2 regions of the Paenibacillus sp. FSL L8-0708 genome follow, and region 1 is predicted to be linked to the other one. Evidence: riboswitches for the same ligand, from Rfam matches in the RefSeq annotation. Region 1 holds a riboswitch; the other holds the start of a gene.
What was found. A riboswitch is a leader RNA that binds a small molecule or an ion and turns the genes downstream of it on or off. The one in region 1 is predicted to bind cyclic di-GMP.
Positions count from the first base shown of each region.

Region 2: another riboswitch for cyclic di-GMP. It lies ahead of NYE58_RS02915 (choice-of-anchor A family protein); the one in region 1 lies ahead of NYE58_RS25095 (thiamine pyrophosphate-binding protein).

Region 1 covers NZ_JBBPBC010000001.1:5,252,125-5,259,647, reverse strand. The annotation lists gene NYE58_RS25110 (ketoacyl-ACP synthase III) at 1-960, opposite strand, end outside; gene NYE58_RS25105 (hypothetical protein) at 1,015-1,458, opposite strand; gene NYE58_RS25100 (carboxymuconolactone decarboxylase family protein) at 1,571-1,939, opposite strand; gene NYE58_RS25095 (thiamine pyrophosphate-binding protein) at 1,950-3,590, opposite strand; cyclic di-GMP riboswitch class I at 3,746-3,842, opposite strand; gene NYE58_RS25090 (methyl-accepting chemotaxis protein) at 4,017-5,267, opposite strand; gene NYE58_RS25085 (helix-turn-helix transcriptional regulator) at 5,389-6,345, opposite strand; gene NYE58_RS25080 (SDR family NAD(P)-dependent oxidoreductase) at 6,505-7,338, shown strand.
Region 2 covers NZ_JBBPBC010000001.1:615,085-622,607, forward strand. The annotation lists gene NYE58_RS02865 (hypothetical protein) at 131-301, shown strand; gene NYE58_RS02870 (helix-turn-helix domain-containing protein) at 436-657, opposite strand; gene NYE58_RS02875 (hypothetical protein) at 775-903, shown strand; gene NYE58_RS02880 (hypothetical protein) at 1,005-1,301, shown strand; gene NYE58_RS02885 (hypothetical protein) at 1,291-1,428, shown strand; gene NYE58_RS02890 (hypothetical protein) at 1,825-2,040, opposite strand; gene NYE58_RS02895 (hypothetical protein) at 2,266-2,595, opposite strand; gene NYE58_RS02900 (DUF3221 domain-containing protein) at 3,098-3,442, opposite strand; gene NYE58_RS02905 (ASCH domain-containing protein) at 3,794-4,207, shown strand; gene NYE58_RS02910 (hypothetical protein) at 4,407-4,904, opposite strand; cyclic di-GMP riboswitch class I at 5,295-5,385, shown strand; gene NYE58_RS02915 (choice-of-anchor A family protein) at 5,494-7,523, shown strand, end outside.

The DNA of each region.
Region 1 (7,523 bases):
ACCGGCGCCCACTGTCCAGAACAGGACTTTATCACCACGTTCGATCTTTCCAGTAGTTACAGCTTTATGTAGAGCAATAAATGGGCTGCTGGTAGAGGTATATCCGAATTCATCCCCTATGTATACCGCTACATTGCGATCAATGCCGACTTTCTCACACATCTCTAAGATATTAGGCAATGAAAACTGTGAGAAGCAGGCTGCTTTAATGGCTTCAGGCGCGATATTGTTGTTAGACAGTAGAGTACGAATAGACTCAGAAGCAGCATCTATACAAATGGAATTATCAAAAGGAATAAACTTCACATTAAACTCTCCAGCCGCCACACCTTGTTTACCCAGTTTAGCCAGGCCTGCGCACGGGAACTTGGAATTATCGCAAACACAAGGATCCGTTTGGTAGATAGAGTCAATGAAACCGACCACATCCTCAGCTTGTTCAAGAATGACTGCCGCCGCTGCATCACCGAAGTTAGCGTAATAGACTGGATCATTCTTATCGGCATGAGGGGTTACATAATCGGAGCCGATGACCAACGCTCGTTTAATCCTAGGATTCGCTTGCATCTGACGGCTAACCTGTTCCACAGAAGCCGTCATACCCGCACAATTAGCATTACTGTCAATGCAGATCGTATGGGATGCGCCTTTGATCAAACGGTGAATCATTAATGAGTTGGTAGGAAAGATATACTCAGGAGTTTGACTTGCATAGGCAATAAGGTCGATATCGGCACCTGTGAGACCACTTTTCTCCAGAACATTCCTGGCAGCCTCAAAAGCCATCGTAAGGGAATTCTCATCCGCATCCTTAATACTATACCGTGTAATACGACCTAATGCGGATAATAGACCTCGAATATCAATGCCTTTTTCGTCAAAATGCTTAATGAAAAAGTCGTTACCAACTATATTGCTGGGATGATAGATATCAATGCCTTTAATACGAATTCCGGTCATAATACGCCTCCAGGAAAGCAGTAAAATGTGGCCTACATATTAAGATTAAAAGATCTAGACTGTAACCGCAGAAATGATCTCGATGTTATCGAGTCCAGCTTTACGGCCAAGACGGGAAAGCTGCATTTTGAGGATCGGGTTATTTTCAAGCGTTAGATTTACTTTTACAAATCCATCATTCTTAAACATTACAAAGCAGCTTTCTAAAAGAGGTACAACATCTGGTGCAGTTACATTTAGCTTTCTGCAGTCGATTTTTAGTTCATAGTCAGCTGGAGTAATTGGATTGATAGTTTGTTGATAAGCTTGAATAGATTTTAGACCATCTTCTTCAGAAAATGTTCCATCTAACTCAATGTTAATAACCTTGTTTGTAGTGTCTGTCTTCAAAACGAAACTTCCCATGCCTAAATCTCTCCCATAGATTGAATTTGTCCAAAACAGTTCGACTGCAATATCCAGCCATGTATATCCATTTAGCTGTTTTATAAAAGTCAAAATTCGACACTATACAGCAAGTAATGGGATATTCCGACTCTATTATAGGCATATTTTTCAAGTGTATGCAATAATAAAGTCGAATTTTGTATATTGTTGTCGAACTGTTGGGTTATTGGATTTCTTCTATGGTTGCAAGCAGGATATTAAAAGCTGTGATGATTCTAGGTGCCCCTATAACGGGTACTAAGTGTAATAGAATACCTTTAAGCTGTTCTACGGTAACTCCAACACGAAGGGCCATGACATAATGAACGCCCAACTGTTCGAATTGTCCCATTGAAATTAAAGATGAAATGACTGCGATTTCCTTCCAGTCAGGGGCTATAGTATTACGTTGAAAAATATCGCCATAGGCATTCCCCATAATAAATTCAGCCAAGTCAGGGAAGTGGTCTTTAATTGGAGCTAGTGCTTTTGCGCCATAGTCTCCTGATAGATTCGTGAAGTGGTTGAGACCACTGTTGATATTTTCCTTCATGGTTAGCCTCCTAGTTTAGGTTCAAAGTACGGTGTGCAGTCGGAGGGACTTCATCACGGTCTGTTAGTAGTTCAATAACGGCAACATGGTTTAGAGCTACCGCATCTTTAATTGCAGCTGTGAATTCATCCGCAGTCTCGCATTTGTAGCCTTTAGCACCTAGAGATTCAGCGAATTTCACGGCGTCCATTGGTACTTCATATAGAGTTCCATCGATACGACCTGTGGTTTTCTCCATACCCTTAAGAGCCATATCTAGTTGCTTATTATTGACCACGATAAAGATGACAGGGATATCTTTGCAGACAGCGGTGTTAATCTCAGCGCCGAGCATCATGAAACAACCATCACCTGTAATGCAGAGGACAGTTTCTTCAGGAGCTGCAACTTTTGCACCAATAGCCATGCCGATCGAATTACCCATGCAAGCAAAATACGCATCAAAAACAAAGCTGCCCGGTTTCTTAACCTTGTACCATTTTGCAGCGTGGAATCCATGACTTCCATCATCAACGAAAATTGAATTATTATAAGGGATCAAATCACTTAAAGTGCTCATTACCGAAGCAAGGGAAAGATTCTTGAGGGTTGGAAGCTCTTCTGAATAATCCGTATCGGCCAAAGCCTCACGTTTGGTGATTGTGCTTGGGTCAATATGATTTAGGCAGTGCACCAAATTATCGCGCAGGTCCCCGGTGACCGGTATCGTTTTGGACAATAGTATTTTTCCGACAAAGGTTGGATCAATATCAAATTGAATTAAAGTTGCTGGATGATTCTCCCGTTTAAGATTACAGATGGTCATATCACTTAAACGTGATCCAAGCACTATAAATAAATCGCTTTTATTCAATAAATCGTCCCCGTGGGTCGAACCGCCAACGCCAATAGGACCATGATAGAGTGGGTGATCCCAGACTATAGCCCCTTTTCCACCAGGAGATGTTACTACAGGAATATTAAAAGTTTCTGCGAGTTGAACAAGCTCTTTATGTGCTCCGGAGCGGTTAATTCCTTTACCCGCAATAATCAAAGGATTCTTAGCAGCTTGAATAGCATCGATGACTCTATCGATATTAGCTAGACTAATTAGAGATTCTCTTTCTGGGATTACTATATTGCATTCTTCCAATACTTCAGTTTGTACATCAAAAGGAATACAAAGATGAACAGGACCCCGTTTGGTCAGGGCCACAGAAATCGCATGATTAAAAATAGTACCAAAGTGATCCCCACGTTCAACCAATTTACTGAACAAGGTAGCAGGTCTGAACATATCAGCTAAATCAGCCAGAAAAGAGGTGGAGTCCTGACATTGAGGAATTCCAAGCTCTGTAATGGATTGGTGGCCGGTAATAAATAGGACAGGTAGGTTGTTAGCTTTCGCATGTGCTGCTGCTGTAAGCAGGTTAGTTCCCCCAGGACCCGAAGTACCAAATGCTACGCCTAGGTTACCCGTTTTCAGCGCATACCCTGCTGCTTCGAATCCGGAGCTTGCTTCATGTCTGCCGGGAATAAATTCAATACCGTAATCCACCATCTTTAGAACAATTGGACAAATGGATTTGCCAATGATCCCAAAAGAATGTGTGACTCCAAGGTTACGTAGTGCTTCCGCCATGTAATCTGCGACTGTCTTCAAAAGAAACACCTCACAAGTTTTTTGATATATATTAGTTATTAATCTACCGAATAGATACGATAGATCAATATACTCAAAAAGTAAAAACCTGTGCTCTATAGTAAGCACAGGTTGGTGGCATAAGGCGCCGCTAAGACTGAACAATAGTTCAGCCGTCCTGGTTCCTCTGCAACCTGGCAATCATGGCCTCAAACGAAAAAATGAGGCTGTAGATCCATGGTTTTGCGTCATCCTCTTTCGAGGATTTTGCCAATATTAATTTATAGTTGATAAGAATAATTTTCCTTTACAATATATTCCTCATTAATTTTTGTCAACATAATCCGCTAAAAAAACTCGAAATTTGACGAAAGTCTTGTCCAAGAGATGAAGTTTTGCCTCGCGAAAAAAACTGCCACCTAAGACTCAGCTTAGGTGGCAGTTGATAGTTTTGAACTAGAATTTAAAGATATGAATGGTTTTTTGCAGATTAAATACGGCCTGGGTCATTTTTTCCGTTTCTTCTGCAACAGACTGCAGGGCATTAATCTGTTCATTCATAGCCGCCGATACCTCTTCCGTGCCAGCAGCAGTTTCTTCGGTGATTGCTGAGATATTCTCAATTGCACTGGAAATTTTCAAGGCACTTTCTAGCATAAGATCACTCTCCGCAGAGAATGAAGAGATTTGCTCGGTAATGTACTGCACGCTTTGTACAATTTGTGCGAAAATATGGGCAGATTGAGTGATCATTTCATTCTGAACCTGCACAACCTCTTCATTGATGGCAATATTATCGATGGCTTGTTTAATATCTGACTCAATGCTGCGGACCAAGCCGAATACTTCTTTTGTGGATGCCGTAGATTCTTCAGCAAGCTTGCGGACCTCTTGAGCTACAACGGCAAAACCCCGACCATGCTCTCCGGCACGAGCAGCTTCGATGGAGGCATTCAGTGACAGCAGGTTGGTCTGCTCAGCGATCTCTGTGATGGTCTTGGTGATCATCGTAATCCCGCGGGCATTTTGTGAGAGAGCTTCAATAGTATCAGCCACTTTTTGTGTAGCCTCTATGTTTTTACGCATGCCTTCAGCCTGTGTATCTACGGATTGGCGCCCTTGCTCAACAAGTTCTAAGGTATGTATTGAACGTCTGTTCATTTCTTTGGTGGAGTTCGTATAATTGGATACTTTGGTCTCAATGTCTTTAATGGATTCTGTCATATCAGCGATATCCGTAGATATTTCATTTGCACCAAGAGCGAGCTCAGTAGAAGAAGAGGCTACTTGTGCCATGACAATTTTCAGGTTCTGGTTCTTATCTTCGATTCCGCGGCTTGCATCCATAACTTGACGGGTGATCTGCGATGCATCGGTCAGAATCTTCTTGAGCTTATCAATCATTGTGTTAAAGGAGCGGCTTACGTCACCCATTGAGCCATTTTCGTCCGCTCTGCTAGTGAAATCGCCCTTCGAAATACTGTGAGATACATTAGCAATATCATCAAAAGATGATGTAAGCGTTCTCTCCACGAAGCGAGCAACAGGTAAAGTCAGACCTGCAAGAACAACTACTAGTATAATTCCTACGAGAAATTGACCTAGAATCATTAACGTAACTAAGACAGGAATAGCAAACAGTGCGGCAACGAGGTAACATCCGGCAACAATTCTTTGTTTTAACGGAAGTTTGTGCATCCAGCTCATTGGTAAAATGTCCCCCTTATTAAATTTTATGTAATGGTGTTATTATAGGGGATTTATAGGTCATTGGTCTATAGAGAAGTGTCATAAATCTTCTTTAAGTAGTAGATATTTAGAATTCATGTCAAAATTCCTCATATATTGTGGAAATTGTTTTAATAGCAGACTTTACCATCCCTACTAGTTCGATAGGAGCTAAAACAATAACTGAAGGAGAGAAAGAGAGTACGATACGACAGGCAGATTCTATAGCATTAAACTCGGCCTCCACGTTCATCCACCCAGTATTAGCAGAGGGTTCTACTAAAGTTATAGTTACATATCTTTCACGCTGTAATTCTTTAAGAATAGACTCATTCACCTTTAAGTTCACTACATATTTTGGCAGTGCTGCTTTAAAAGCTAAAGTCGATTGTTCCCAGTAGCTTTTTAAATCAAAAGCCTCAGGTCTGACAAATGATTCATAAGTTGCGTCAGCTTGTATTAATCTCGACACGCGAAAAGTCCGCATTTCACCCTCGGTTCGTGCCACTACATACCAAACTCCACGTTTTGCGACTAACCCGAGAGGTTCAATGAAACGCTCCTTCATCTCGTCATTCCGTGGGTAAGTGATCTTCACTTTACGGTCTTCCCAAACAGCTTCCTGCAGGACAGATAGGAACGGATATGTCTCGTCGGAAGGGTGCCAGCTGGCACCATCTATATGAATGCGTTGGCTCAGGTAACTGGCTGGATTATTCGGCCTGGATGGGGAAGCAGCCTCCAGCTTAAGCACGGCAGAAGAGAAGTCGTTTTGTATACCCAGATCTTTTAAGATTGAGGAGTCTGCGGACAGCAGCAGAGTAGCAATTTCTGAGGGCTTCATACCCGTTAAGGAGGTCCGGTATCCTTCTGTGAGCATCCAACCTCCTTCGCGTCCCCGTTCGGCAAGAATCGGTATTCCCGCTGTACATAAGGCTTCCATATCTCTAAACACAGTTCGTTCAGACACTTCTAAGGTCTGGGCTAGCTCACGGGACGTCATCTTTCCACGATTTTGCAGCAAAAGTAAGATGGATAACAAACGATCGGCTCTCATTAAGGGAACATTCCTCCTCCTAATAAATGTTAGTTAGTTCTTAATTAATTATTATATTATATATGTCAGTTGGTGTCATATTAAAGAATTATACTTATATAAGGTAAGGATTAAATACAGAACATTTAGAGAAAAACAAGTGTAGAAAGGATTGAGAACATGACTTTAAAAGGAAAAGTAGCATTGGTCACCGGAGGCAGCAGAGGTGCTGGTAGAGGAATTGCATTGGAGCTGGCAAGGAAAGGTGCATTCGTTTATATTACGGGCAGAACGACAGAGGCTTCTGGCATAGAGCATAGCAAGCGGAGCATTGATAACGTACTTAGGGAAATAAAAGCGGAGGGAGGGTCCGGCAGCGCCATACGATGTGATCATACAAAAGATCAGGAGACAGAGGCGGTCATTCGCCAGATTGCTTCAGAGCAAGGAAAGCTTGATATTATAGTCAATAATGTATGGGGCGGCAACGATTTACCTATTGAGCAGAAGTCTTTCTGGGAGCTTCCTACAGCGCATTGGGACAATATGTTTAATGCGGGTGTGAGGGCACAGTTGATAACAAATTATTATGCAATACCATTAATGCGTGAGGCAAAAGCTGGCGGTCTAATCATCCACACAACCTTTTGGGATCATTACAAATATCTAGGAAATTTCTATTATGATCTTTCTAAAAATACACTTGTGCGTATGGCCTACGGGTTATCGAATGAGCTTAAAGAGGACAACATTGCAGTTATTCCGCTTACTCCGGGCTGGATGAGGACAGAGGCGGTGTTGGAGAGCATGAACACGGATGAGGAGCATTGGCATGAGGTTGAAGAATTGCAGATGACTGAATCCACAACCTATATCGGTAGAGCAGCCGCTGCTCTAGCAGCCGATCCTAAGGTTATGTCTATAACCGGACAACCGCAGCAGGTTGCTAAGCTGGCTGAAAAGTATGGATTTACAGACATCGATGGTCGGACTGTTCCCGCATTCTTAGTCTAAACAGCAAACTTGATCTGTTTGATCCCATATGTGCGTATGAAGCAGTATAGGACACAGCTGATCTATAATGCAGCATTTTCGTATATTTAGAACGCTATCGGTCCCCAGAGACGCTATTGATAGGCAAAACACCTGATTTAGCTCCTTTTTGAGGAATAGTGGCACTAGAGTCCGAAACCCTGCTT
Region 2 (7,523 bases), 4.6 Mb from region 1:
GGATTATGTGTTCTTTTTTTGGTATATTCTAAGGGTTACACAAGGGGAGAACTTAGGCTTTATATTTGGATAGCTATATAGAAAAGAGTAGAAAACTATATTAACAATGAGAGTCAGTACCAAATTAACAATGTTTGAGTCTCGCCCTTGCTTCCGCGAGCTCGAACGGGCAACCGATGAGCTCAAGAACAAGTATGATGATGCATTGATCTGCAGGGCAGCATTCTTTTCAGATGCCGGATTGCTCAAGGATCGGTCGGTAAGATCGGAGTACACTAAAAAAATGCCCTGCGGATCGTAATGATCTGCAGGGCATCTTTTTTTACTATTAATACTTGAAAGGAACTTGAGTTTTACTGGAAGATAATATCAATAATTTGTTGTATTTAGGGTTGAATTGTTTTCCTTTACTTCTCTCGGTTACCCGATTACTTTTTATTCGGTGTCCTCCTCATCCTTTGTATATTCAATTAATTCTGAGATATGGGTTAGATTAAAAAATTTCAAAAGAGTTTCCAAATGCCCCGGAGGCCAATGCTTTGCAGTGTTCTTCTCCATATCGCTTAATGTGTTCCATCGAATACTTGTGGCTTCACTTAATTGGCGTACACTCAGCTTTTCCGCTTCTCTTAATTCTTGAATTTTTAATCTCAACATACCTTCTCACCTCACCATAACTATACAATAGCTTGCAGATAAGCTCAACGTTTTTAGTTGATATTCAACGATATTCGTTGTATAATTATAAGTGTAGAGGGGAGGTGAACAGAGCTTATGAAAGATTGGGCAAACTTAGCAGTCTCCATTGTGAATTTGGCAACAGCACTAGTCCTACTGAGGAAAGCGACAAAGGAGACAAAAGAAAAAGGAACCAAACGCCGCCGGGCAGGCAAACGTAAATAGGTTCCCGGAGAGCAGGGGTTGCGCCCCCTGCTCTCCGCCCAATCATAACATAAACGGTTTGAACGATACAATCAGCCGGCGGGCATACGCGGAGGGGTACGATGAATAAGAGCGAGACAGAAAAAGCGGTAAAGTCAGCCAATGGGCTGAAGGTGGCATACCCATTAGATGAGATTGAGCAGCTATTTGAGCAATACGAAGAAGCGGCCGATGCTCTGCAGGAAAAGATCGACCGCTTGGAAGGCATGGAGGAATTAGGAGAAATGCTTCAGGAACGACTTGATAAATACAACGAGCGAATGGAGGCGCTGGAACGTGCAAAAGAGGCTCTGGAAAGCTTACGGGATACATTCTCAGAGTTTGAAGAAGCTTTAGGGGATTTAGAGAATGCAGTATAATATGGGGCTATTCCCCGTCAACATGAAGGAGGAAGTGAAAATGCTGAATACAATCACCTATATCATTATTGGTGCCGCACTAGTCGTCTCTGTGGTTGCACTAATTAAAGCACGCGGTCGGCGCTAATGTCGCCCGCATCCGCCTTGTTGATCTGCAGCTTGTTCTTACAAGGGACGGACTGGTACAAGACCAATCATTTTCTTCTAACATTTCTTCTAACCAAACTTCTAACGGCTACTAAATATCTACAAACCCTTATAAGTATCTAAACAGCATTTCTCGTATATAATTCAGTCTTGCAAACCCTTATACTACCTTATAAATACTTGCTTGGTCGCACTCGTAATGCGTAGGCCGGGGGTTCAATTCCCTTCACCAGCATCCCAAAAAACCATACGTGGCGCGGATTCTTGAAATTTGGAGAGTCGCGCTTTTTTGTTTCTTCTACCATTAATATTACAAAGTGATTTTACAAGTGTTTGGGAATATGAAAAACCCCACCAGTTTAAGGTGGGGCTTTTGTTACCAAGTATTATAGTTCGATTGATACTTAACTTGCTTATTCACATAGCTCTCATTGGGGTAATCACTTCTGACAGACTGCAAGTAACCTGAAATTGCAAATGCTGCAATAAGCCCTCCTATAATTCCTGTGATGAAGCTGAATGTTGAAAATCCGAATGTGGCAACTACTCCAATGGAAGACAATGCTACAAGCAATAGACTGAATATTTTCATCTTTATACACACCTCCATTTTGTATATGTAGTAATTTGGAAATTAAGATTGATACGTTACCTTGTTTGATCGGTTTCGATAAAAATAATAAAAATTCAGCAAATCTTTAGACGGGCTTCATACTTATTTAAGCTAAGAGGATTATAGTAATTACATAACCCCCTTATAATATAGATCTAGACCCTGCCGGAAGTTGGTGGGGTCACTTTTTTGCACAGAGTAATTTTATAAATATGGTTGCCCAATATAGAAGAGAAACAAGAAATATAAAATGTAGAGAATGGGTAGCTTTATTTTTAATTTCTTGCAGGAATTTTTGAATTTTTCTGAGGTCTTGGACAGATTCTTCATCACATATCCATAAATGAGGAATTGTCCAATAATAAAGAAAATGAGCTTAAGGGGAAAGTTGCCCATTTTTATCTCAGTGAAAATAATAGTGAATGTGACACTCACAAAGGTTAGTGATACAACTTTTAAAAACTGTTCATAACGATCTTGTGGTTCTTTGATAGGATCCTGCTGCCCCCATTTTCTCTCATCAATTTCTGTCATGGTAAACCTCCAATCTACTGAATGTTATTAGTATTTCACCAGATTGAGATGCTTTTTGAACAGGGAGAATTAATTGGGAAACCATTATGAGTATAGTTGTCTGTTGCATCTTGTTGAAAGCTTACTTGTTGTGGAGATAGTACATTGCCTGAAGTTATAAGCTCCTATAGTTGTTACATCGTAAGGTTTCAGTAATTCCAACAAAGAGTGAACTCCCAAATGCTTGGGATTATGCCCACTGGCTTCGGCTGGTGAGCTTTTTTTCGTTTACAGAATGTCCCGGAATTATTATATTCAGATTATGTAAATGTTTAGTCCGGGATAGATTATTCATAGTAAATATTCGGAAGGGTATTTCTGCTTCGGAAATTCCCGTAACAGAGATGTTGAGAGTATATAATATTCCATATTATATACTCTGATTTCTCTTTAAATCTACTATAAAGAAGCGCCGTCCCTTTTGGAGACGCCGCTTCTTTATAGTAGATTCTATTCTTTTTGCTCAATTCTTGATTTTGGTGATCTTTTTGGCGGTAACTTGTGCAGGGAATGAATCATCACTTACTTCAAAAAATACTTTAATCTCATCGCCTTTTTTATATTTAGAAGGTGCAACTTTATTTACCCAAATGGCTTGAGAGTACTCATTAGATTCGAGAATCTCCTTGTATTCCTTGTTCAAGTCTTCTTCTTTTAATTCAGAAATTACTAAAATTCTTTTATTTTCTACATCTATTGTGTGTACAATTCCTTTCAAAACTTCATTATTCTTACTACAGGCGGTGACGAATAACAAAAAAACAAAAATAAGAGTCCATTTAATAGTAGTACGTGGTTTTTGAATCATGGACCTTCCCCTCCAGTGGTTACGACATTAGTTTAAAATCGGTTGCACAGGCATAGCATTTAGTACATTACCAATATAAGAATAAACAGCAGCCTTTCCATTATGACGACCTTTATTGATTCTGGGGAGTTACAGGTGAATGTCTGTAGTATTGATATTTTCATAAGAACTTTTGTTTGTATATAATAAAAATAAATGTTCTTATTTTAGAGGCGATCAATGATGGAAATGAGTATCGACCAAACGGTTGGGATTATTTATCAGGTCAAGGTGAACAAGATTACACAACGCGAGATCGAGATCCGTGGCATCCGTGAAAAACGTCCAACATAAACAAAGGGGATAAATATCATGCGGTGTATAACAATACGGCAGCCTTGGGCGACCTTAATTGCTCTTGGTGAAAAAGAGTTTGAAACTCGTTCATGGAGAACAGCCTACCGCGGCGAGTTAGGCATCCATGCCGGAATGAGGATTGACAAAAAGATTTGTGAACAGGAACCGTACAAATCAGTATTGGCGAAACATGGCTATACAGCGAATAATTTGCCGACAGGAGCTATTATTGCTACAGGTCAGCTCGCGGGATGTTATGTGGTTACTCCAGAGGTGGATTTAAGGGAATGGATCAATGGGAATGAATATGATTTTGGCGACTATAGTGAAGGACGGTTTGCCTGGAAGCTTGAAGGGGTTCATCCATTAAGCCATCCAATTCCAGCTAAAGGTCGGCTAAGCTTGTGGGAGCACTCTAATCACTTCTGAACGGCGAACAATATTTTTAATGTAATTTTTATGTGCCTATCAGCTATTTTTCAGGTTCGAGGTATATATTAGAGACACCAAACACCCCCCAGTGTTTTGTGGTATATCTCTCTCAGGTCTTGCCAACTCCCATGGTAAGGCCTATTTTTTTGTTCACTAATTGATTGGGGGGAGAGAGCGCAGCGGCTTCTATACAGCTTTACTTAATCTGGTACTGTTCTTCGTAACTCTTAAAAGATGAAATATCCAGCCCTAGGTATCTGCACATATGGATGGCAGCTTGAGCCGCAACAATGTCATTCAACAGCAGCATTCGTTCATGATAGCCACGACATATATACTTGGCTTCAATTCCAGTATTAAGTCTGTTTTGCTCATACACCTTGATTCCCCGTCTTCTCATTTCTGCACGAACATCCCTTAGATCTGTTGTAGCTACTGCAGCAGCTGTTCCAAGCACCTCCAGATAAGGGGCGGGTGTTCGTAAGTGTGTAGATAAAATGGCGGAGTCCCGTTCGAAAGCTGATAAAATCATCGGAAGCAATAAATAAGATTTCACCAGCATGTTGTCCCTGCTTTCTGCTCTATGCATGAATCTCATCACCTCTAATAGGAACGTATATTCGTATTCTACCCCGATATTCCAAAAATAATCAATGGTATTTCTAAACAGCTTATCCAATGTGATTAAATTCACAACTAAATAACGAAGAATAAATTATATTAAAAATTGTAATAATAAAAATTAATGTATCGAACGCAAATAAAGGAGAATTATGATGGAAAAAGAGGGCAGCCTCCAGCGTGGATTGTTTTTTGGTTTAATTCTGAGTATTCCCTTATGGATATCCATATTGGGCTATATACAGTTACTTTAAAATTTAATGAAAAACCTTATGCGAAGCGCCTTCAGGCGCTTTTTTTGTGTGGTACTAATGCGGGGAATTATCGAAAGGAATTGATTGACAATTGTGGGTGTCGGGCGCTAAACTGTTATTAATTCAAAAGTATTAAAAGTCATAGACTGTTATTGGATAGAATGCTTCAGCTACCAGTTCTGGACTTGCAGTGTAATACATATATATAGTCATGATAATAGCAAACCGTCTGAAAGGGCGGGACGCAAAGTCCAGGAGTCTAAAGTGTCTTAAAGGCACAATGACCGTCCGACTGCCATGAGAAGGGAATTTCACTTCTTTTTGGCGGTCTTTTTTGTTGTTAGGTCCTTTAGAGTTTCTGGTAATTATTCTGATTAATATAAATCATAGTTTTAGGAGGTGTGCCATTTGAAAAGAAGAATAAAACCGTTACTCTCGCTTGTATTAGCTGGGATTTTGACGGTAGGTAGTGGGCTTTCCTCATTGGGAGCTGGAGTTGCTGGAGCTAGTAGTTCTTCTACATTGGGAATTGCAGCGGTCTACAACGTGTTTATTCTAGGGGATATAACAACAGTTTCGGATACGGAAGGAAGGTTTGCTGCTGGAGGTAACGTTAACTTAACCAACTATAGTGTTGGAGATAGGTTGACCGCTGCAGAGGTTTCCCTGACTGACACACTTGTTGTTGGAGGGAATCTTACTTTCAACGGAGGTACTGTTTATGGGAATATCGTGCACGGGGGAGATTTTTCAGGGAATGTAACGCTCCTCAAGGGTGGTACAAAAAGACAGGGGAGTACGATTGACTTTTCAGCAGTAGGTCAGTCTTTGAAGGACAAATCAGCAGAACTTGCAGCATTGCCGGCGAATGGAACAACAGTGTACCAATATGGCAACCTTATCCTGACAGGTACAGATCCTGCGGTCAATGTTTTTAATGTTTCAGGAGATAACGTCTCTAATACCTACGGAATTACAATAAATGTTCCTTCAGGATCTACTGCAATTATTAATATTGATGGTTCTAACGTAAAAATGAAAAACTTCGGATTTCTACCTAATAACGTGTTGAACAGCAAGAAAATTTTGCTTAACTTTAGCCAAGCTGCGTATCTTGATATGGCAGGCATAGGTGTAATGGGAAGCATACTTGCCCCCTATGCTCATGTTGATTTTATTAATGGTCAGATTAACGGTACTTTAGTGGCGGCTTCACTCAAAGGTACTGGTGGTGGTGAATTTCACCACTATCCATACGATGGTGATGAACCTGGACCAACACCGACACCAACGCCGACAGTGACGCCAACACCGACACCAACGCCAACAGTGACACCAACGCCGACACCAACGCCGACACCAACGCCGACACCGACGCCAACGCCGACGCCAACGCCAACGCCGACAGTGACACCAACGCCAACACCAACGCCAACGCCGACAGTGACACCAACGCCGACGCCGACAGTGACACCAACGCCGACACCAACACCGACAGTGACACCAACACCAACACCGACAGCGACACCAACGCCGACACCGACGCCAACACCATGTCCGACGCCAACACCAACGCCGACAGTGACGCCAACACCGACACCAACACCAACGCCGACGCCAACGCCGACACCGACGCCAACGCCAACGCCGACAGTGACACCAACGCCAACACCAACGCCGACACCGACGCCAACGCCAACGCCGACAGTGACACCAACGCCAACACCAACGCCGACGCCGACAGTGACACCAACGCCAACGCCAACGCCGACAGTGACACCAACGCCAACGCCGACAGTGACACCAACGCCGACGCCGACAGTGACACCAACACCAACGCCAACACCAACACCAACGCCGACGCCGACAGTGACACCAACGCCGACACCAACACCGACGCCAACACCGACGCCGACAGTGACACCGACGCCAACGCCGACAGTGACGCCAACACCGACACCAACGCCGACAGTGACGCCAACACCGACACCAACGCCGACAGTGACACCAACACCAACGCCGACAGTGACACCAACACCAACGCCAACAGTGACACCAACGCCGACAGTGACGCCAACACCGACACCAACGCCAACACCAACGCCGACACCAACACCAACGCCGACGCCGACAGTGACACCAACGCCGACACCAACGCCGACAGTGACACCAACGCCGACACCAACGCCGACAGTGACACCAACACCAACGCCGACAGTGACGCCAACACCAACACCAACGCCGACGGTAACGCCTGAGGCAACACCGACACCGACGGTAACACCAGAGGCAACACCAACGCCGACGGTAACGCCTGAGGCAACACCAACACCGACGGTAACGCCTGAAGCAACACCAACGTCGACACCAGAGACTTCGGTGTTCCCGACACCAACGCCATCATCCGTAATTGGCACTATAGTTCTTGCAGAAGATCC